DNA from 3 places in the Micromonospora sp. WMMD961 genome. Region 3 is predicted to be linked to each of the others. Evidence: riboswitches for the same ligand, from Rfam matches in the RefSeq annotation. Region 3 holds a riboswitch; each other region holds the start of a gene.
The links. Region 3 has a riboswitch for cyclic di-AMP ahead of O7614_RS01915 (NlpC/P60 family protein). Riboswitches for the same ligand answer to the same signal wherever they lie in the genome.
Positions count from the first base shown of each region.

Region 1: it holds a riboswitch for cyclic di-AMP, as region 3 does, so the genes downstream of both, O7614_RS11695 (C39 family peptidase) here and O7614_RS01915 (NlpC/P60 family protein) in region 3, are expected to answer to the same signal.
Region 2: it holds a riboswitch for cyclic di-AMP, as region 3 does, so the genes downstream of both, O7614_RS04125 (hypothetical protein) here and O7614_RS01915 (NlpC/P60 family protein) in region 3, are expected to answer to the same signal.

Region 1 covers NZ_JARUBJ010000002.1:2,469,344-2,476,317, reverse strand. Annotated here, with positions in the region: gene O7614_RS11710 (bifunctional cytidylyltransferase/SDR family oxidoreductase) at 1-314, shown strand, start outside; gene O7614_RS11705 (CDP-glycerol glycerophosphotransferase family protein) at 348-2,018, shown strand; gene O7614_RS11700 (alpha/beta hydrolase) at 2,023-2,769, opposite strand; gene O7614_RS11695 (C39 family peptidase) at 2,915-3,763, opposite strand; cyclic di-AMP (ydaO/yuaA leader) riboswitch at 3,997-4,138, opposite strand; gene O7614_RS11690 (hypothetical protein) at 4,423-5,193, opposite strand; gene O7614_RS11685 (hypothetical protein) at 5,407-5,787, opposite strand; gene O7614_RS11680 (acyltransferase) at 5,882-6,974, opposite strand, start outside.
Region 2 covers NZ_JARUBJ010000002.1:852,853-859,826, forward strand. Annotated here, with positions in the region: gene O7614_RS04120 (carbonic anhydrase) at 1-500, shown strand, start outside; gene O7614_RS04125 (hypothetical protein) at 557-1,576, opposite strand; cyclic di-AMP (ydaO/yuaA leader) riboswitch at 1,581-1,711, opposite strand; gene O7614_RS04130 (YibE/F family protein) at 1,878-3,248, opposite strand; gene O7614_RS04135 (heavy metal translocating P-type ATPase) at 3,561-5,621, shown strand; gene O7614_RS04140 (metal-sensitive transcriptional regulator) at 5,628-5,924, opposite strand; gene O7614_RS04145 (copper ion binding protein) at 6,012-6,221, shown strand; gene O7614_RS04150 (hypothetical protein) at 6,235-6,396, shown strand; gene O7614_RS04155 (heavy metal translocating P-type ATPase) at 6,409-6,974, shown strand, end outside.
Region 3 covers NZ_JARUBJ010000002.1:387,294-394,267, reverse strand. Annotated here, with positions in the region: gene O7614_RS01935 (BTAD domain-containing putative transcriptional regulator) at 1-2,585, opposite strand, end outside; tRNA gene O7614_RS01930 (tRNA-Gly) at 2,856-2,929, opposite strand; gene O7614_RS01925 (pyridoxamine 5'-phosphate oxidase family protein) at 3,151-3,708, opposite strand; gene dcd (dCTP deaminase) at 3,786-4,364, shown strand; gene O7614_RS01915 (NlpC/P60 family protein) at 4,425-5,465, opposite strand; cyclic di-AMP (ydaO/yuaA leader) riboswitch at 5,479-5,614, opposite strand; gene O7614_RS01910 (C40 family peptidase) at 5,807-6,820, opposite strand.

The sequences.
Region 1 (6,974 bases), 2.1 Mb from region 3:
CCAAGGCCGCCCTGGTCAACCTCACCCAGGCGCTCGCCGACGAGTGGGCCGACGTCGGCGTACGCGTCAACTGCATCAACCCGGAGCGGACCGCCACCCCGATGCGGACGCGGGCCTTCGGCGAGGAGCCGGAGCACACGCTGCTCGCCGCGGAGGCCGTCGCCCAGTCGTCCCTGGACGTGCTGATCTCCGACCTGACCGGCCAGGTGATCGACGTACGCCGGGCGCCCGGGGACGGGGCCACGCCGAGCGTGCCGGCGCAGGCCGGGCCGGGTCAGGTCGAGACGCCGGCCGACGTGGCGTCGGCCAACTGACGCCCACGGCTGCGGAACCACGAACGGAGCGACATGCGCGGCGACCTGGTCCGAAAGCTGGCTGCCCGCTGCCTGAGCACCGGGTTGGCCGTGCTGGCCTTCGTCGTGCTGGCGCTCACCGACGGCACCGGCTGGGGCCTGGCGTTGGCCGTCGCGGCCGTGGTCGCCTCGGCCGTCGAGCAGCGCATCCGGCCCGGTGCTGACCTCGTCGCGGAGACGACGCTGATCGCCGCCGCGGTCCTGGTGGGTTACTGGCGTCGGCTGGACGACGGTGTCGACCTGGCGCTGGTCGCCACCGCACTGGTCCTGCTGGGGCTGGTGCTGCTGGTGGGGCCGCTGCGTACCGCCGGCAATCTGGAGATGCGGACGGCGAACCTGCCGGTTCGCGCCTGGACGCCGTTGGTCGCCGACCAGCTCGGCACCGCGCTACTCGGGCTGCTCGCCGTGGTGGCCCTCGCCGCCGCGCTGACAGTGCCTGCCGTGGTGCCACTGGTCGCCAGTCTGCTGGTCGGTGCGGGCGCCGGGACGGTCGCCCTGGACCTGGCTCGGCGGCGGTTCCGGCCGGGCGTCGGCGGTGGGGCGGTGGGCCGCGCGCTGCGTCGGCACCAGCCGGAGTTCGTGCTCTACTTCTCCGCCCCGCCCGGCTCGGAATACCAGGTCACCATGTGGCTGCCGTACCTGCAACGGATCGGCCGGCCCTTCCTGGTCGTGCTCCGCGAGCCGGAGTTCCTGGCACCGATCGCGGCGGCCACCGACGCTCCGGTGGTCTACTGCCCCACCCTGCGGGCCATGGACGAGGCCCTGGTGCCGAGCATTCGGGCGGCGTTCTACGTCAACCACGGGGCGAAGAACAGCCACTGCATCCGCTTCACCCAGCTCACCCACGTGCAGTTGCACCACGGCGACAGCGACAAGGCGCCGAGCGCCAACCCGGTGTCCGGGATCTTCGACCGGATCTTCGTGGCCGGCCCGGCCGCGATCGACAGGTACGCCCGCGCCGGGGTGCAGATCCCCGCGGAGAAGTTCGTGGTGGTGGGTCGCCCGCAGGTCGAGTCGATCCAGGTACGCCCGGAGCCCGCCCGGGGCCTGGCCCACCCCACGGTGCTCTACACCCCCACCTGGACCGGGCACCACGCCGACGCCGACTACTGCTCGCTGCCGGTGGCCGAGCAGTTGCTGCGCCGGCTGCTGGAGCGCGGTGCGACGGTGATCCTGCGGGCTCACCCGTACACCGCGCAGAACCCGGCGTCGGCGCGCCAGTTGGGCCGGCTGACCGAGGTGCTGGCCGCCGACCGGGCCCGCACCGGCCGGCAGCACGTGTTCGGTGCGGCGGCCCGGGAGCTGAGCCTCACCGAGTGCGTCAACGCCTCCGACGCGCTGGTCTCCGACGTGTCCGGGGTGATCTCGGACTACCTCTACTCCGGCAAGCCGTACGCGGTCACCGACATGGGTGACGCGGGTGACCGGTTCGTGCAGCGGTTCCCGCTGGCCGGTTCGGGTTACGTGCTGCGCCGGGACATGTCCAACGTGGACGGTGTGCTGACGGACCTGCTGGACACCGACCCGCTGGCCGAGGCGCGCTGGGCCACCCGCCGCCGCTACCTGGGCGACTTCCCGGCCGAGTCGTACGCCGAGGCATTCCTCACCGCCGCGCGCCGGGAGCTGACGGCGACGGACGAGCTGGCCGCGCCCACACCGGTGTAGCTCCTCAGCGGTACGGGTCGAGCAGCGCCAGCACCGCCGCCGGGTCCTCCACGTGGGCGTTGTGGCCGAGACCGGGCAGCGTGGTGACCGGTACGCCGTACTCCTTGAGCTGTTCGTCGGTGACCATCGGGTCGTGCTCCCCGCGCGCCAGCACGACCGGCACGTCGGTCGCCGCGAGAAGCGCGGCCAGGTCGGGCTCACCGACGGCGAACGCGGTCGGGTCCATGGCGAGGCGCCACCGGCCGTCGACCTGACGCAGGCCGGCGTCCACCACCGGGTGGTCCGGCGGGACCAGGCCGGCCAGGCCGGACACCCGCAGGTAGCGGCGGGCCGCCTCGGCTCGGGTGGCGAACCAGCTGACCGGGCGGGTGGCGAGGTCGGCGGCGCGGGTCAGCTCGTCGGGTGACCAGACGGCCTTGATGCCCAGCCCGACCACCGCGTCCACCGGCGTGCCGGCGGCGCGGGCGGCCAGCGCGAGGCCGACCACACCGCCCAGCGAGTGCCCGAGCACGACCAGCCGGTCACTGGCCGCCAGGCCGCGCGCTATCCGGTCGGCGAACCCCGCGAAGGTGTACGACGGCAGCGGCCCCGCCCAGCCGTGGCCGGCGAGGTCCGGTGCCAGCCACCGCCCCGTCCAGCGCTGCTCCAGCAACGGTGCCCACGGCAACCAGACGTCCCCGGTCGTACCCATCCCGTGCAGGAGCAGCAGGACCGGCCCGCGACCGGCTTGACCACCCGATTCATCCACCACGGCCGCAGTCTCCCACGGTTCACGGCCCGGTACGAGAGTCGTCATCCCCGCAACTCCCGGCGAGACACCGACGGCACCGACGAAGACGCCGCGGGCGCCGGCCCCTTGTGGGGGACGGCGCCCGCGGCGATCCAGCGTGCCCGGGTCAGGCGGAGTAGCCCCGGCTGGCGATCCAGTTGGCCAGGTCGATGGTGGTGATCCAGTACGACGGGTCGGCCGCGTTCGCCGAGTCGGCGATCCGGACGGTGCGGCCGTTGTCCTTGTAACCCACGACGGCGATGTAGTGCCCGCCGCCGTAGGAGTGCCAACCGCCGTCGGTGTCGGTGGCGTCGCCGACGACGTTGGCGACCACGCCACGGCCGTCGGTGATGGCCTTGACGACATCGGCCTGGAGTCGGTCCATCTGGGCCGGGCTGGGCGCGCCGGCGAACATCCGGGTCCGGTACGGGGAGCCCTTCACCTCGGCGTTGAGCACCCGGGTGGTGTCCTCGGCCGAGTTGGTGCCCATCTCGGTGGTGCCCAGTTCGGCGCCGAGTTCCTCCTGGGTGCGGTCGATACCGGCGGCGCTGAGCGCGTTACGGGTGGCCGCCGGACCGCAGTTGTAGTACGTGTTCTGCGCCTCGTAGTCGTAGTCGAGCACCTTGGTCGCGGGTGGCTTCGGCGGCGTCGGCTTGCGGGTCAGGTCCGGGTTGGCCTTGGCCTTGGCCACCGGCGCGGCGGCGCTGGTGGCCGGGGCGGCGGTGGTCGGCGCGGCGCTGGCCGACGGGGACGCCTCGCGCAGTTCGCTGCGGGAGGCGGCGACGTCGCTGCGCATCTCGGCGACCGTGGTCGCGGTGCGCTGGTTTGCGGGTGCGTCGTCGGCGGTGGTGAGCAGGGCGCCGGTGGTGGTGGCGATCGCGAGGGCCGCGGCGGAGGCGGCGACGATCTGGTACGGGCGCTCGGTGGCGAAACGGCGGAGCTGACGCTGCAGGGTGTGCTTCACGGGGTCCTCCACGGATCGGGGGGAGAGCGGCACACCGGCGACCGGACCGGCATCCGGGCAGGCGCCAGCGCGCGGACCGTGGTCCGCGGATGGTGAACCGCTCAGGGGAACGCCCGGCGCGGCCGGGCGGTCAGGCGATGACCCGGGGGGTCAGCTCACCGTCACTGGACGAATGAGCGGGGGCACCGCTGCGCCGTGGAGGCGAGGGAACAACCGAGGGGTGGAAAGGTGCTGCACGAGGATGGAACTCCTTCCGACACCGCCTACCGGGTTAGCTGACGGATTCGGGCGGGAAGATCGCCCTACCGCGGGCCGTGGCTCGCGGATTCACCCCGGACTTACTAGTGGGTCCCCGGTTCGTTCATCACGATTGAGCGGGTCGGCGCGGCGTCGCCTCTTGCGATCGGTTACCGCACCGGACGGGACGACACTACTGGTCACTCCACGCCCTGCCAAGCCAGGTTCACCTGCGTAAACCTAAATCGGGGCGGCAATTTCTGCGCGTATTGCCGATGACGTGACTCGATGGGACAAGCGGATGCGGCGACGCCTGTGGGCGATAACCGGACAGGCCGCCGAGAACGCGACCAGAATCACCGGAAGAATCGCGCCGATCGCGCCGGACGCCCGATTCCCCGTCAGCGTGAGCCGGCTCACGTCACGGATCGGGCTCAACTCACCCGGGCCGGGCGCCACCGTGCCACGACAGCCGGTCGGAACGCACCGGTCACCGATCGCCGGGCGGATAGCGGGTTCGGTCGCAGCCGGGCCGCCGCCGCGTAGGCCTCGGTGGCGAGGACGCACGCTGAGTCGGCAGCCAGTTCCGCGTCCCGCCAGGCAGCCCGCTCCCGGGCCGCCGCGGTCTCGTAGTCGGCCAGCCTCGCGTCCCGGATCGCCCGGCTGAGCAGCACCTCCTGCTCGACCGGGTGCCGCCGGGGGTCCCAGCCGCGCCGGTGCGCGAACACGTCGCCGAGCTGCGTCATGGTCAGGTCGCCCCGCCAGTACGCCGCCATCGCCGCCCGGTGCAGATAACGCTCCCGGGCGGCGTACTCGGCCGGGGTTCGGGGCGTGTACGGGGTGGGCAGCGCCCCGGCACCGGCGAAGCGACGGGCGGCGGTGTCCGCCTCCTCGTAACCGCCCCAGGCCCGCTCCATCTCCTCCTGAGCGGTCAGCCAGGCAGCGCGTCGCCGCTGCGCGGTCCTGGCCGCGCCGGTTGCGGCGACCGCCACCTCCTCGGCGTACCGACGCCGGTCGACGGCCTCCGCGGCGGCCACCTCCCGGGCGGTGGGGGCGGCCGGGCGCGGATCGTCCGAGGGCCGGTCCCGTTCGGGGCGGGCCACCAACAGGGCGAGCACGCCCAGGGCGAGCAGGAACAGGGTGGACCAGATGGCGGCGGCCTGCGGCACCTCGGTCACGAACTGGTAGAAGACAGCGGTCTCCATGGTCGGCACCTCGGGGAGAGAGCAGTGCGATGGGAAGTCGCGCCGGCCACCGGGCCACGGCGGAGCACGGGCCGGTGGGGCGCGGAGTTGGTGGGTCGACAGGCGCGGCGGCGGGACGCTCGTCCCGAGCGACTCAGGCCCGGGTGGCGCCCGGGGTGACTCAGGCCCGGGTGGCGCCCAGGTGACTCGGCGCCCGGGTGGCGCCCAGGCGACTCAGCGCCCGGGTGGCGCCCGGGGTGCCCGGCCGCTCGGGCCGTGGACGAGGGGCAGCCGGTCGGACCCGGCCGTGCGCACCGGCAACGACCCGCTCGCGACGCCGGCCTCGGGGGGCGCGGGTTGCGCGGCGACCGACCACGCCGCGGAGGCCTCCTCGACCGGCCCCTCGGTCGCCCCCTGCGCCTCGTGCACGGCCTCCTGCGCGCAGGTGCACGGGCAGCTTGCCGGAAGTGCGCCGAGGGCGAACGGAGGTGGCACGGCGGCCGAGGCCGGGCCCGCGCCGAGCGCCAGGGCCGCGACGACGGCGAGGCTGGTCAGCACCCGCGTCGCCCAGCGCGCCACCCACCACAACGGACAGGTGAACGCGACCGGGAGCACGACCCCACGCTACCGTCGTGCCGACCTCCGCGCACCGATCACGGGCGTGTCGCCGCACGCCGCGCCGAACCCCCACTGAGCAGGGTGGACGGTGTCAGCGCGAGTCGACGTACGTTGATCGACCGCTGGTCTGCCCGCTCTCGCCGGCCGCGTCGGTCCGCGCGCCGACGGCGTCGGGTTCGGCCGCGCGTTGTCGGGGGACAGCCGTCGGACGGGCCGGGCGGCGCGGTGCGAGCCGACGCATCATCGGCGTCTCGACGAAGCGGTGCAGCAGCCCGGCGAGGACCAGGTTCACCACCAGGAAGCCGAGCACCACGACCGGGCCGCGCCAGCCCGTGAAGCCGGTCCCCCAGTCACCACTCCAGCGCAGCACGCTGGTCATCACCAGCACGTGGACCAGGTAGAAGGCGAAGGAGACCTCGCCGAGCCAGATCAGCGGCCGGGACCGCCACGGCGACCGCTTGTCCCGTACGTCGGCGTCCGCGGCGGCGGTGATCACCAACAGGTACGCGACCGCGAGCAGCGTGGTCCACAACTCCGCGGGGATCCACTGCGCGGCTGCCACCCAGGTACCCACGAAGATCACGCTGGCGACGGTCAGCCCCGGGCCGCGCCAGAGGCCCCGGCGCATCAGCTCGGCCGCCACCGCACCCAACCAGAACTCCAGCGACCGTACGGGCGGGAAGATCTGGGTGAACCACCACCGGCTCACCTCCGGCACCAACTGCTGGGCGGGCCAGAGCGCGAGGATCAGCAGCGGCAGCGCGACGATCAGCACCCACAGCAGCTTCGGACGGGCCTTGCGCAGCAGCGGCAGCGCCAACGGCAGGCACAGGTAGAAGAAGAACTCGCAGGAGAGCGACCAGCTCACCGTGTTGACGCTGTAGAACCAGCCCATCCGGGGGTCCCAAGCCTGCAACAGCAGCAGGTTCTCCAGCGCGACCGTCGGCAGGACCGGGTCGGCGAACCACCAGGCGACCAGCAGCGCGGCTCCCCACAGCACCAGGTGGTTCGGGTAGATCTTGGCAACTCGACGCCGCCAGAAGGTGCGCCGGGAGTCGCTGACCCGGGCCGACCAGACCAGCACGAACCCGCTGAGGATGAAGAAGAACTGCACCCCGGACAGGCCGAGGGTGAACAGCGCGTCGACCACCGCCTTGTAGTCCGGCTCGGCGATGATCCGCATG
Region 2 (6,974 bases), 470 kb from region 3:
CCGACTCCCGCCTGGCCGCCGAGATCATCTTCGATCGCGGGCTGGGTGATCTGTTCGTGGTCCGTACCGCCGGCCACACCGCCGGCCCGGAGGTGCTCGGCAGCGTGGAGTACGCGGTGACTGTGCTCGGCACCCCGCTGGTGGTGGTGCTCGGACACGACTCGTGCGGCGCGGTGCAGGCGGCCCGGGAGTCCGCAGCGACCGGCACCCGACCGCCGGGCCACCTGCCCGCGGTGGTCGACGCCGTGCTGCCCAGTCTGCGCCGGGCCGAGGCCGAGGGTGTGCAGGACATCGACGGCATCGTGGACATCCACATCGCACAGACCGTCGAGACCCTGCTCGGGCAGTCGCCCGTGCTGGCCGACGAGGTGGCGCAGGGGCGGTGCGCGGTAGTGGGTGTGTCGTACCGGCTCGCCGCTGGAGAGGCACGCCCGGTGGCCGCGGTGCCGGCCGGCTTCACGACCCTCGCCACCGACCCGGCCGCGCCTGCCGCCGCCTGACGCGACGAGGGCCGCCCCGCGAAGCGGAACGGCCCTCGCGTCGAGGATCCGGCGGGTCAGAGCAGCGACATGTGGACGTGGTCGGTGTGGTTCGACGGCCCGCTGTACGAACTCCAGCCGGTCGCCGGGAACCAGATCTGCCGGTTCCAGATCACGTAGTAGATGCCCAGCCGGTCGGCGTTACGGATGAGGAAGGCGGCGACATTGTTGCCGTACTTCCGGGTGTCGTCGTTGTGCCACGGGGCGAAGCCGCTCTTCTGCAGCGACCAGTCGCAGGCGCGGCCCTTCGGGTGCTCCCACGGCCCGCCGGAGCGGTAGCAGCCGACGAACCGGTTGAAGCCGGCCGCCCTGACCTCCTTGTACGCGTGCAACGTGCGGGGCGTGACGCAACCGGACGTGGTCGGGTCCTTCTCGCTGCACGACTGCGGCTTCCAGTCACCGTCGGCGGTGCGACCCGGGCCGATTTTGGCAACCTTCGAGGTGGCGTCCACCAGGCCGCCGGTGAAGCCCTTGCCGCCGACGAGGGAGAGCGCCTTGTCCGCCTCGCTCTTCCGCTTCGCCATCAGGGCGGTCTGCTTCTGCTGCTCGCGGACCTCCGCGTCGAGGGCCAGCTTGGCCTGCTCGGCGCGGGCCTTCACCGTGTTGACCTCGGCGAGCTTCTTCTCGTGCACCATGTTCAGCTCGTCGAGCAGTGAGGCGCGCTGGACGAACGAGTCGGGAGCCTCGCTCTCCAGCAGCACCGCGAGCGCGCCGATGCGGCCGGTCCGGTACGACTGGGCGGCGATCTGCCCGACCTGCGGCGTCAACGCGTCCAGGTCGGCCTGGGCCCGATCGACCTCCTGCGCCAGCTCACCCTGCCGCTTCTTGGATTTGTCCAGTTGGGACTTGGCTGCGGAGTAGTCGCGGTTGGCCTGCTCGATGACGTCGGTGAGCAGCTGCGGCTCGTCGTCCTCCTCGTGCCCGGACGGGGTGGGAGTCGTCGGGGCGGCGTGGGCCGGGAGGGGCCCGGCGAGCATGGTCAGTGCGGCGATCACGGCCACCACGGGTGTCAACCAGCGGCGTAGGGGTGCCGTCACAATGTTCCCTTCCGTCGACCGCCGACCGGGTTAGCTGACGGGTTCGGGGCGGAAGTGGCCCCTACCGCTGACGCGGATTCACCCCACGTAACTGGGTCCCCGGCTCGCCGGTTGGCGATTGGGCGGTGGCACCGCAGGCGCCGCTTCGCGCCTTCATCGGTGACCGGCAGCGAGGTTACCCGAGAGTCGACCGGCTGAGCTATGCCTGGATGCCGACCAAAAGTGTCATTTCGCCATAGCGTTGAGTGACCAGTGACGTGGTTCTCAGGGTGGAGGCCCGATCTGGTCACGCTGAGGAGTGTCACCATGTCGTATCCGTGCTCCTGTTCGGCTCCGGCCACCGGTCGGCGGCGGTGGATGGGGGTGAGGTCCGCGTCGGGTCCGACTCGTCGGGGTGACCCGTTCGCGGTGAGATCAGTGCGGCCAGTGCCTCCGCCCGGTCCGTCTGCGGTCGCGGGGCGGGAGCGTCGGCGGGCGACGTGGTGTCGGTGCGACCGGCGGCGGTCACCATTGCGGCCAGCCCGGTGGTCAGCGGCACCGCGGCGATCAGGCCGAGGGTGGCGACCGCGCTGCGGACGATCTCCTGGGCGAGGAACTCGCTGGTCAGGATCTGCCCGATCGGCCGCGCGTCGGCGGTGAGCAGGAGCAACAACGGCAGCGACGCGCCCGCGTACGCCAGCACGATGGTGTTGACAGTGGACGCGATGTGCGCTCGACCGACCCGGGTTGCCGCACGGTACAGCTGCAACCGGGTCAGCCCAGGGTTGGCGTACGCCAGCTCGGTGACGGTGGCCGCCTGGGTGACCGTGACATCGTCGAGCACCCCGAGCGATCCGATGATGATTCCGGCGAGCAGCAGGCCGTGCAGGTCCACGTCGCCCTGGAACATCGAGAGGGTGGTGGCCTCCTCGCTGCCGAAACCGGTGAGGTGGGTCGCGGCGGTGGCGATGGTGGCGAGCACGCCGGTCAACACCAGGCTGCCCAGGGTCCCGAGCACCGCGACCGAGGTCTGTGCGGTGACCCCGTGCGTCAGGTAGAGCACCACGAACATGATCAGAGCGGCGCCGACCACGGCGACCAGCAGGGGCGACCTCCCCGCGCTGATGCCCGGCAGCACGAAGGTGAGCAGGATCGCGAAGCTGGCGGCCAGCCCGGCGAGCGCGGCCAGGCCCCGCCACCGACCGAACGCGACGATCGCGGCGGCGAAGACCACCGCCAACCACAACAGCGGGGTGCCCCGCTGGTGCTCGGCGATGTTCCAGTTGCTGATGGTGGGATCGGTGGGGTCGGTCAGCTCCACCAGGATGATCTCGTCGCCGACCTCGACCCGGGGCGCTCCGGGCCCGTCCGGCACCGGCGTGCGTACCTGCTGGCCGGCCGACGGTCCGTCGTCCACGCGGACGTCGACAGTGCCACAGCGCCCGTCGCCGACGCGCGGTGTGCCCTCGGGTGTCGACGGCGTCGGCGGGCACGGCTCGGTCACCACCCGGGTCACCGTGCCGGGGTAGCGCGGCACGTCCGCCCCGCCGTCGGACTGTGGCGAGCCGCCGCGCGGCCAGAGGAGCACGGCCGCGAGCACCGTGGCGACGAAGAGGGGCACCACGGTCATGACGAGGATCCGTCGGACCCGGGGCGGGGCGGACGGAGCGGGACGGGTGTGGTCGGAACCCACTGTGAGACTCCCAACGATCCGGTGCGGGGTACGTGTCAGTGGGCCGGTCGGTTCACCGTCACTGTCGAAACCCGGTGGAAGAACGCGACCGTTCGCCGGCTGACGACCGCTTGATCACGGACGGTCAGCGCCGGGCCCGAACGGCCAGCCGCGACGCCGCCGCGAAGCGGCGCCGGTGCCTGTTCGTGCCTCGGTCTACGGGGGGTCATCGTGGGGAATGCTAACCAGGGAGGCTGGGAGATCGCAGGTCGTGACGGAGTGTCGGTGGTCGAACCGCGCGCGGGGAGGTTCCCGGACCGGCATGTTGGAGACATGCCCGTACCGTCACCGCACGACCCTGGACGGCACGCCCCGGCCGCGCCGTCGCAGCACGACGAGCACGCCGGGCACGACAAGCACGCCGGACACGATCCCGGGATGTTCCGCCGTCGCTTCTGGGTCTGCCTGGCTCTCACCGTCCCGGTGGTCCTGAGCAGCCGCCTGGTGTCGGACCAGTTGGGTCTGAGCTGGGACGTTCCCGGTCGCTCCTGGGTGGGCCCGGTGCTCGGCTCGGTGGTGTTCTGGTGGGGCGGTTGGCCGTTCCTCGTCGGTGCGGTGCGGGAGGTGCGGGACCGGGCACCCGGAATGATGCTGCTGGTCGCGATGGCGATCACCGTGGCCTACACGGCGTCACTGGCGACCAGCGTGGGTGCCTTCGACCTGGACTTCTGGTGGGAGTTGGGAGCGCTGGTCACCATCATGTTGCTCGGGCACTGGCAGGAGATGAAGGCCATCGGGCAGGCCCGGGGAGCACTCGCGGCGCTGGCCGCGTTGTTGCCGGACGAGGCCGAGCGGGTCGCGGCGGACGGGCAGGTCGAGGCGGTGCCGGTGTCCGGCCTGCGGGTCGGTGACGTGGTGCTGGTCCGCCCGGGCGGTCGGGTGCCGGCGGACGGTCGGGTCGTCGACGGCGCCGCCGAGCTGGACGAGTCGATGATCACCGGTGAGTCACGGCCGGTCGCCCGGTCGACGGGTGAGCGGGTGGTGGCCGGCACCGTGGCGACCGACTCGGCGATCCGGGTCCGCGTCGAGGCGCTGGGTGAGCAGACCGCGCTTGCCGGCATCCAACGGATGGTCGCGCAGGCCCAGGGTTCCGGCGGACGGGCTCAACTACTGGCCGACCGGTTCGCCGCCGCGCTGTTCTACGTGGCCACCGGCACCGCCGTGCTGACCGTGCTGGTCTGGACCGCGCTCGGTCGCCCCGACGAGGCGGTGGTTCGCGCGGTCACCGTGCTGGTGATCGCCTGCCCGCACGCGCTGGGTCTGGCCATCCCTCTCGTCGTCGCGCTCTCCACCGCGTTGGCCGCGCGGTCCGGGATCCTGGTCAAGGACCGGTTGGCGTTGGAGCGGATGCGGAGCGTCGGTGCGGTGCTCTTCGACAAGACCGGCACGCTGACCCGGGGCGAGCACGTGGTGACCGACACGGTGACGATGCCGGGTGTCGAGCAGGACGAGGTGCTGCGGATCGCGGCGGGCGTCGAGTCGGACAGCGAGCATCCGCTGGCCCGGGCGATCGTGGCGGCGGCCGGGTCCGCCGGCCCGCTCCCGGCCGCCGGGTTCCGGTCGCTGCCGGGCCGCGGCGTGCGGGCGACGGTCGACGGCACGGAGTACGCGGTCGGCGGTGCGGCCCTGCTGCGGGAACTGGGCCTGTCCCTCCCGACTGAGCTGGAGGCGGCGACCGGGCGGTGGTCGGCGCGGGGGGCTGCGGTGCTACACCTGGTGCGGCTGCCGGAGACCGTGCTCGGCGCGTTCGCGCTGACCGACGAGGTGCGCCCGGAGGCTCGGCGGGCCGTCGACGAGCTGCGTGCCGAGGGCGTCCGGACCATCGCCATGATCACGGGTGACGCCCGGCCGGTGGCCGAGGCGGTCGCGGCCGAACTCGGTTTCCGGCCCGGCGTCGACGAGGTCTTCGCCGAGGTGCTGCCGGCGGAGAAGGACGACCGGGTGACCGACCTGCAACGGAGAGGGCTGACCGTGGCGATGGTCGGCGACGGGGTGAACGACGCACCGGCGTTGGCCCGGGCGGACGTCGGCGTCGCGATCGGCGCGGGCACCGATGTGGCGATCGAGTCCGCCGGGGTGGTCCTGGCGTCGTCGGACCCGCGCGGGGTGGGGGCCGTGGTCCGGCTCTCCCGGGCGTCGTACCGCAAGATGCGACAGAACCTGGCCTGGGCGGCGGGCTACAACGTGGTGGCGCTGCCGCTGGCGGCGGGGGTGCTGGCCGGGGCCGGTGTGGCGTTGAGCCCGGCGCTGGCGGCGGTGCTGATGTCCGCGTCCACCATCGTGGTGGCGCTCAACGCGCAGTTGCTCCGCCGGGTCCGTCTCGACGCGGACTGAGAGTCGTCAGCCGCGCTTCATCAGCCGGCCGACCGCCGCCATCATCTCGGTGGCCATCTCGTCGGCCCGGCCCTCGGCCGCCCCCTCGTGCATGCAGTGCCGGGCGTGCCCGTCCAGCAGCCCGAGCGCCACCTTGTCGAGGGCGGCCTGGATCGCGGAGATCTGGGTGAGCACGTCGATGCAGTAGCGGTCGTCGTCGACCATCTTCTCGATGCCGCGGACCTGCCCCTCGACGCGGCGGAGTCGCGCGAGCAGTTGGTCCTTGCTGGCGGTGTACCCGCGGATCGGGGTGGGTGCGGTCATGCCGACCAGGATAGCCTACCCCCGGGGGGTATGGTACGGTCGCTTCCGGTGGGATACCCCCACCCGGTATCGGTAAGGAGACGTTCGATGGTCAACACGACGTACCAGGTGCAGGGCATGACCTGTGGGCACTGCGTCAGCGCGGTCGCCGCCGAGGTCGGTGCCATCGCCGGGGTGCACGACGTCCAGGTCGACCTCGCCGCCGGCCGGGTCACCGTCGACAGCGACCAGCCGTTGGACACCGAGGCGGTCCGGGCCGCCGTCGACGAGGCCGGCTACCACCTCGTCGACGCGTGATCGGAGGGCCGCCATGCGCACCGTGACGAGGCTGGCCGGCGTCGGGCAGTGGCGGGCCTTCGCCGACTTCGCCCCGACCGGGGGCGAGCCGCTGACCCTCGGTGTGGACGTGACCGTCCCCGGCGAGCCGACCGGGGGCGCCGCCCACGGCACCCCCGGGCACGGGCACAACTGACGGGAAAAGACGATGACCACCACCAGCAGTAGACCGCTACCCGAGGCACCGAACCGGATCGAGTTGGCGATCGGCGGCATGACCTGCGCCGCCTGCGCCGCCCGGATCGAGAAGAAGCTCAACCGGATGGACGGCGTGAGCGCGACCGTCAACTACGCCACCGAGAAGGCCACCGTCCGGTTCGTCGACGGGGTCACCCCGGACGACCTCATCGACACCGTGCAGAAGACCGGCTACACGGCGGCGCTGCCCAGCCCACCGATCGAGGAGCACTCGGTGGACCCGCTACAGGGTCCGCGTACGCGGCTCTGGGTCTCGGTGGCGTTGAGCGTGCCGGTGGTGCTGCTGGCCATGGTCCCGGCCTGGCAGTTCGACTACTGGCAGTGGCTGTCGCTGACCCTGGCCGCCCCGGTGGTGGTCTGGGGTGGCTTGCCGTTCCACCGGGCCGCCTGGACGAACCTGCGGCACGGCGCGGCGACGATGGACACCCTGGTGTCGCTCGGCACGCTGGCCGCGTTCGGCTGGTCGCTCTGGGCGCTGTTCCTCGGTGACGCCGGGATGCCCGGGATGACGCACCC
Region 3 (6,974 bases):
AACAACCAGTACAGCTGAGCCTGTCGCGAGCGCATCCGGATGATGTCCTCGACGGTGCCGACCTCGGTCACCACCGCGACCGCCTCGTCGTAGTACCCGCAGGCACGCGCGAACTCGCCGCGTACGGCGATCAGCTCCGACAACTCGGTCAGGGCGAACGAGATCCCGAACCGCTCGCCGAGAGCCCGGAACTCGGTGAGCGCCGACTCGAAGTACGCGTCCACCTCCGGCCCGTGCTGGCCGAGAATGATCCGCATCTTGCCGAGTTGCAGCCGGGCCAGCGCACGCACCCAGGGATCCTCGTCGTCCAACAGTGGCTCCCACGCGGCCAGGATCGCGTCCGGAGCCCGCAGCATGCGTTCCAGCGGGACCACGAGCGCCACGCCCGGGTGGCTGCCGTGACTGCGTTGGCTGACCTCGTACGCCTTGTGGATCCACTCCGCCGCCTGGCGCTCGTCACCCGGCCCGGAGTTGATGAAGAGCACGACCAGTGCGTACACCGTGGCCCGGATCTCGTCGGTCACCTCGCCGGGCGTCTCGGTGGCCGCGGTGATCAGCTCCATCCCTTCGGTCCGATGGCCGCCGAGCCACCAGTACCAGCCGCCACCGGCCGCCAGCCGCATCGCCGCTTCCGCCTCGCCGGCGGCGAGCGCACCGCGCATCGCGGCACCGATGTTGTCGTGTTCGAGTTCGAGGGTGGCGAGCCACCGCAGCTGGTCCGCGCGGCGAAGGTGCGGCTCCGCCGTCTCGGTGAGGTCGGTGAAGTAGGCCAGGTGTGCGTGGCGCGCGAGATCCGACTCGCCCGCCTCGGCGAGCCGCTGCGCGGCGTACTCCTTGATCGTGCCGAGCATGCGGTAGCGCGGCGCCTCGTCGCCCTCGGCGACCAGCAGCGACTTCTCGGCGAGCGCGGTGAGCAGTTCGAGCATCTCCTCCCGCTCGACCACGTCGTCGGCGCACACCCGTTCGGCAGCTTCCAGACTGATCCCGCCGGAAAACACCGAGAGCCGGCGCAGGACCGCTCGTTCGGCGTCGGTCAGCAGCTCCCAGCTCCAGTCGACCACGGCACGCAGCGTCCGATGCCGGGGCAACGCGGTACGGCTGCCGCCGGTCAGCAGGCGGAAGCGGTCGTCGAGCCGCCTGGCGAGCTGGTCGACGGACATGGTGCGCAGCCGGGCCGCAGCCAGTTCGATCGCCAGCGGCATCCCGTCCAGCGCCCGACACACCCGCGCCATCGTCGACGACGTGTGGGCGTCGAGCGCCAGATCCCTGCGTACAGCGCCCGCTCGATCCCGCAGCAACCGGACTGCGGGAGAGGATTCGATCTCAGCGGGGTCGGCGTCGAGGGCCGGCAGGGCCAACGGAGCGACCGGCCACAGCGCCTCGCCGGTGATGCCCAACGGCTCCCTGCTCGTCGCCAGGATCCGCAACCGCCGACACTCTCCGAGAAGTCGATGGGCGACCACCGCCGCCGACTCGATCACGTGCTCGCAGTTGTCCAGGATCAGCAGCGCCTCCCGCTCACGGATCGCGGCGACGAGTCGATCGATCAGCTCCAGGTTCGGTGCCTCGCCGAGCAGAGCGTCCCGAAGCCCGAGCCCGGCGAGCGTCGCCTGCACCACGTCACCGTCCGCGCCGATCGCGGCAAGCTCGACCAGCCAGACCCCGTCCGGCAGGTCATCGAGCATCAGGCGCGCGGTTTCCGTGGCCAGCCTGGTCTTCCCCGAGCCACCCGGTCCGATCAGTGTCGTGAGCCGATGTGCGGCGACGAGCGCACCCACCCGGGCGACAGCGTCGTCCTTGCCAACGAAGCTGCTCAACTCGGCCCGGAGGTTGGTCTTGCGGTTCTCCTCCCGCCGGCCCAACTCGCCCCGCAGCAACGCGACGTGCAACGCCGAAAGCTCCGGCGAGGGATCGACACCCAACGCGTCGGCCAGAGCCTCGCTCGTGCGCTGGTACACCAGCAGCGCCTCGTTGTCCCGACCGCTCGCGGCGAGCGCACGCATCAACAACATGACGAGCCGTTCCCGCACCGGGTGCGCGGCCACCAGGTCGGTCAACTCCTCGACCAGCTCGGGACCGCGCCCGAGGCTGATCTCCACGTCGAAGCGATCCTCCACAGCGGTCAGGCGCAGCCTCTCCAGTCGGGTGACCGCCGCCTCGAACGTCGCGCTGTCGATCACACCGACGTCCTGCATGGCCGCACCCCGCCACAGGGCGAGGGCCTCGCGGAGCCGCCGGACCCGCTGCGGACCCTCGTCGTCACGCGCCTGGCCGACGAGGCGTTCGAACCGTACGGCGTCGACGAACTCCGGTGCCACCGTCAACTGATAGCCGTCGGTCTGCCCCTCGATCGCACCGTCCGGCAGCAGTTTTCGCAGCCGGGACACCAGGCGGTGCAGGGCGTTCGCCGCATCGGTGGGCGGGCTCTCACCCCAGATCCAGTCCACGAGAGTCGCCTTCGAGACCACGTGAGCCGGGCTGAGCGCGAGGGCGGTCAACAGCCCACGGAGCCGTGCACCGGGCACGTCGATGACGGTGCCGTCGTCCGTGCGGACCTCGAATGGACCAAGTAACCCGACCTGCACCCCGCAGATCTTGCCACGAATATGAAGAGCCCCCGCTTTGCCGACGTGGCAGAGGCCCGCGGGTCACCGGCCGCCGCACGACACCCCGCGTGCGAGCGTTCTGAGTCGTAGCTCATGGCAGGGGTGTGCCTGCGGTGCCCGACAACCACTCGGGCCGGCGCTGATGCACGGGCGAGGCCGCCGCGGCAGCCGATGGCCGGAAGCTCGACGAGGTGACCTTGCAAGACCGAAGGCCCGCCCAAGATTTGAATCCTGGCCGGGCCTTCGTGGTGGAGCGGGTGACGGGAATCGAACCCGCACTGTCAGCTTGGGAAGCTGATGTTCTGCCATTGAACTACACCCGCAAGCGGCACCACTGTACCCGAGACGTCGAGCCTGTGCACCCAGGCTCCCCAGCCCGCCGCTGATCCACTCGGCTTGCTGAAAATCGGGGTATCCGAGCTGGCGGGACACCGCGACGTCATTGACGCGTAGTCGATCATGGGAGGCGCCGGGGCGGGGCGGGCGTACACCCGGTGTCGGCTCCGCCACGACGGAGCCGGCACCGACGTCTTTCGGGCCGCGGTCAGGCGGCCGTGCACTGGACGTCACGGCTGAGGCGGGTCGGGCGAGCCGGCGGTACGGAGACGGGGGCAGCCGCCGCCGACGAGGCGTGCGGGTCGAGCCAGACCCGAACAGCCGGCCGGCCCGGCGCGACGCCCGGAACGCCGGTGACCTGCTGCTCACGGCGGGTCAACATGGCCACGTCGACGGTGAACTCGAAGAGCCGCCAGTCGACCTGCGGCTCTGCCCGGGCGCTCTGCGCCAGTTGCGCCACCCGGACCGGATCGGTCACCGGACGAGCACGCCCCGCCACGTAAGCCTCGTCGTCGCTCTCCTCCGGAGGGAACGAGTGCAGCGCGTAACGGCCGTCGCGTTCGAGGTCACGGCGTTTCGGAGAGTCGATGATGAAGCAGAACAGACCCTCGTCCGTGATGACCGGGGAGACCGGATGAACGCGGGGCCCGCCGTCGGCGCGGACCGTGGCCAGATAGCCGAAGCCCGGCCCGTACTGCTGAAGGAGAACGCGGATCCCGTCGGCGAGGCGGGGCTCGTCGGCGGCGAAATCGGACCAGGAAGCCATGCGAGCATTCTATCGAACAAATGTACGATCAGCGACCTCGACACGCTGGTCATCGCGTGCCTCGCTATGGTGGTCCGATGCTGCTCTCCGACCGCGACCTGGTCTCCGAGATCAAGGCCGGCACGCTGGGTCTGGAACCATTCGAGCCCACGCTGGTCCAACCCTCCAGCATCGACGTCCGACTCGACCGGCTGTTCCGGGTGTTCAACAACCACCTCTACACGCACATCGATCCGGCGATGCAACAGGACGACCTGACCTCGGCGGTCGAGGTGCCCGACGGCGAGCCGTTCGTGCTGCACCCGGGCGAGTTCGTGCTGGCGTCGACGCTTGAGGTCATCTCGCTGGGCGACCAGCTCGCCGGCCGACTCGAAGGCAAGAGCTCACTGGGCCGGCTCGGGCTGCTCACGCACTCCACCGCCGGGTTCATCGACCCGGGCTTCTCCGGTCACGTGACGCTTGAGCTCTCCAACGTGGCGAACCTGCCGATCACCCTCTGGCCGGGCATGAAGATCGGGCAGCTCTGCATCTTCCGGCTCTCCTCGCCGGCCGAGCACCCGTACGGCTCGGTGGTCTACGGATCCCGCTACCAGGGCCAGCGGGGCCCGACACCGAGTCGCGCCTGGCAGCACTGGCGCACCTGGCCGACCCGCTGACCGCCTGACGGCGAGGGCCCGCCGCGACGGGATCGCGACGGGCCCTTCGGTCACTCTCGATCAGCCTGGACGGCCGTAGCTGTGGATCGGGCCGTCGTCGACCTTCTTCATCTTGACCGGTTGGCCGGCCTGTGAGGCGTGCACCACCCAGCCGTCGCCGACGTACATGCCGACGTGGTGGATGTCGCTGTAGTAGAAGACCAGGTCGCCAGGGCGCAGGTCGGCCTTGCTGACGTCCTTGGTGACTCGGCTCTGCTGGGCGGCGTTGTGCGGCAACGACACACCGGCCTTCGCCCAGGCGGCCAGCATGAGCCCGGAGCAGTCGTACGAGTTCGGGCCCTCGGCGCCCCACACGTACGGCTTGCCGATCTGCGCGCAGGCGAACTTGACCGCCGTGCCCGCAGCGCCGCCGGGATAGCTGGCGGGGCAGGGCGCCGGACGCAGCGGGCCGCCGCCGCCGTTGCCGTACACCTTGAGGCGCAGCTTCTGCAGCCGGTCGATCTCTTCGTTGATCTGCTTCTTCTTCGCCGCCAACTGGGCCTCGGTACGGGTCAGTTGGGCCACCATCTCGTCCAGCGGCGCCTTCTGCGCGGCCAACTCGTCCCGCAGGTCGGCCACCTCGCGTACGTCCTGCTGCTGGTTGTGCGCGAACCGGTCGAGCATTTCGAGCTGACTGACCACCTCGCTGGGTGACGAGCTGCCCAACATCGCGTTGACGGTCGAGACGGTCTCGCCCTTGTACGCCCGCACGGCCAGCGCGCTGACCTTGTCCATCGCGGCGTCGACCTGCTGTTCGAGCGGGGCGATCCGGGTGGCCAGGGCGTCCGCCTGCTTGCGCTTGACGGCGAGGTCGGCCCGGGTGGCGTTGTGCCGTTCGATGATCGGTTCGAGCTTGTTCCAGTCCTCGTCGATCTGGCGCTCGATCTCGGCGACCGACGGGTCGGCGTGGGCCACAGCGGCGCTGCCGGTCAGGACGACGGCGACGCCGACCAGCGCGGCGAGAGCGGCGGTGAAGCGGGACCAGCGTGGGCGCGGCACGATCGACGTCGGGCCGGCTGCTGCCGACCGCTCGGACGACGGCCGCGGGGCATGGAGTGCCACCGGGGTTCCGTACTCCTTCTTCCTGACCGCCTACCGGGTTAGCTGACGGGTTCGGGCGGGAAGTCGGCGCCCTACCGCAGTGGCTGCGGATTCACCCCGAGGGACCTGGGTCCCCGGTTCGCTCGGAAACGACTCGGCGGTGTCGGTCCGTTACCGCCCGGGCTGGGCGGAGCTGCTGTCGGGCCGACAAATGACCAGAGTAGAGACGCCTGTTACCGATCCGCAACCCGTGCGGCCGTGACACTCCGTACCGGTCGGGCAGGGTTACCGAGGGTGCGGACGGGTCCAGTGACGACAGAGGGCCCCGGTCGTCCGACCGGGGCCCTCGTCACGCTCGTGGATCAGCCGGGTCTGCGGAAACCGGCCACGGGCATGGTGTTGATGCTGGCCACCTGCACCGGTTTGCCGGCCCGCGGCGCGTGCACCATCTGGTTGTTACCCAGATACAGCCCCACATGACTCAGGCCGGAGAAGAAGAAGACCAGGTCACCGGGGCGGGCATCGGCTCGCGCGACCGCCTTGCCCTCATTCCACTGGTCACCGGTGTGGTGAGTGAGGTAGATCCCGGCCGACTTGTAGGCGTACTGGGTCAAGCCCGAGCAGTCGAACGAGTTCGGCCCGGTGGCGCCCCAGACGTACGGATCACCGACCTGCTGGCAGGCGGTCTTGATGGCCTTCTGGGCAGCCGTGCTGGTCACACCGTTGATTGTCGGGCAGCCGGCGGTCTTGACCGTGGTCTTGGGCATCGACGCCTCAAGCTGCTTGATCTCGGCGTCGATCTGCTTCTTCTTGGCCGCCAGCTCGTTCTGCTGCGTGGTCTGGGTGGCGATCAGCGCGTCCAACTTCTGCTTCTCGCCGTCGTACTTGGCCCGCACGGCCAGCACACTTTCGACCTCCTTGCGCTCCTGCGCGGCCAGCCGGTCGAGGACGGTGAGCTGCTCGGTGAGCGTGTCCGGCTTGACGCTGACCAGCAGCGATCCGATGTCGTGCGACGGGCCGGAGATGTAGTAACGGGACGCGAGGTCGCCGACCCGGTTGAGCGCCAGTTCACTCTGCAACGCCAGCGGCTCGATCTTCTTCTGCAGGTCTGCCGACTTCTGCCGGTTGACCTTCAGCTGCGCCCGAACCTTGTTGTACTGCTCGATGGTGGGCTCCAACTGCTCCCACTTCTTGTCGATCTGCGCCTCGATCTCGTCGACCGTGGGCTCGGCGTGCGCCGGCGCGGCGAGCAGACCGGCGCCGACTGCGGCGGCGGCGACCAGGACCAGCAGGCGGTGGGCGCCGCGGCGGAGGCGCCCTGGCCGAGCAGACATTTTCAGGTCGTGACGATGAGGGGGCATGGTTGCCACCGGCACCGACTCCTTTGCAACCGACCGCCGGGCGCCTCGCGTGAGGGAAGGGCCGAGGCAGACGACCCACAGCGGTCGGTGCCTCACATTAGGGAAGCTCGGAGCGGTAATCAAGGCGGGCGAAGGAACCATCACTGTCGTGCAACTGCTTGCACACCAA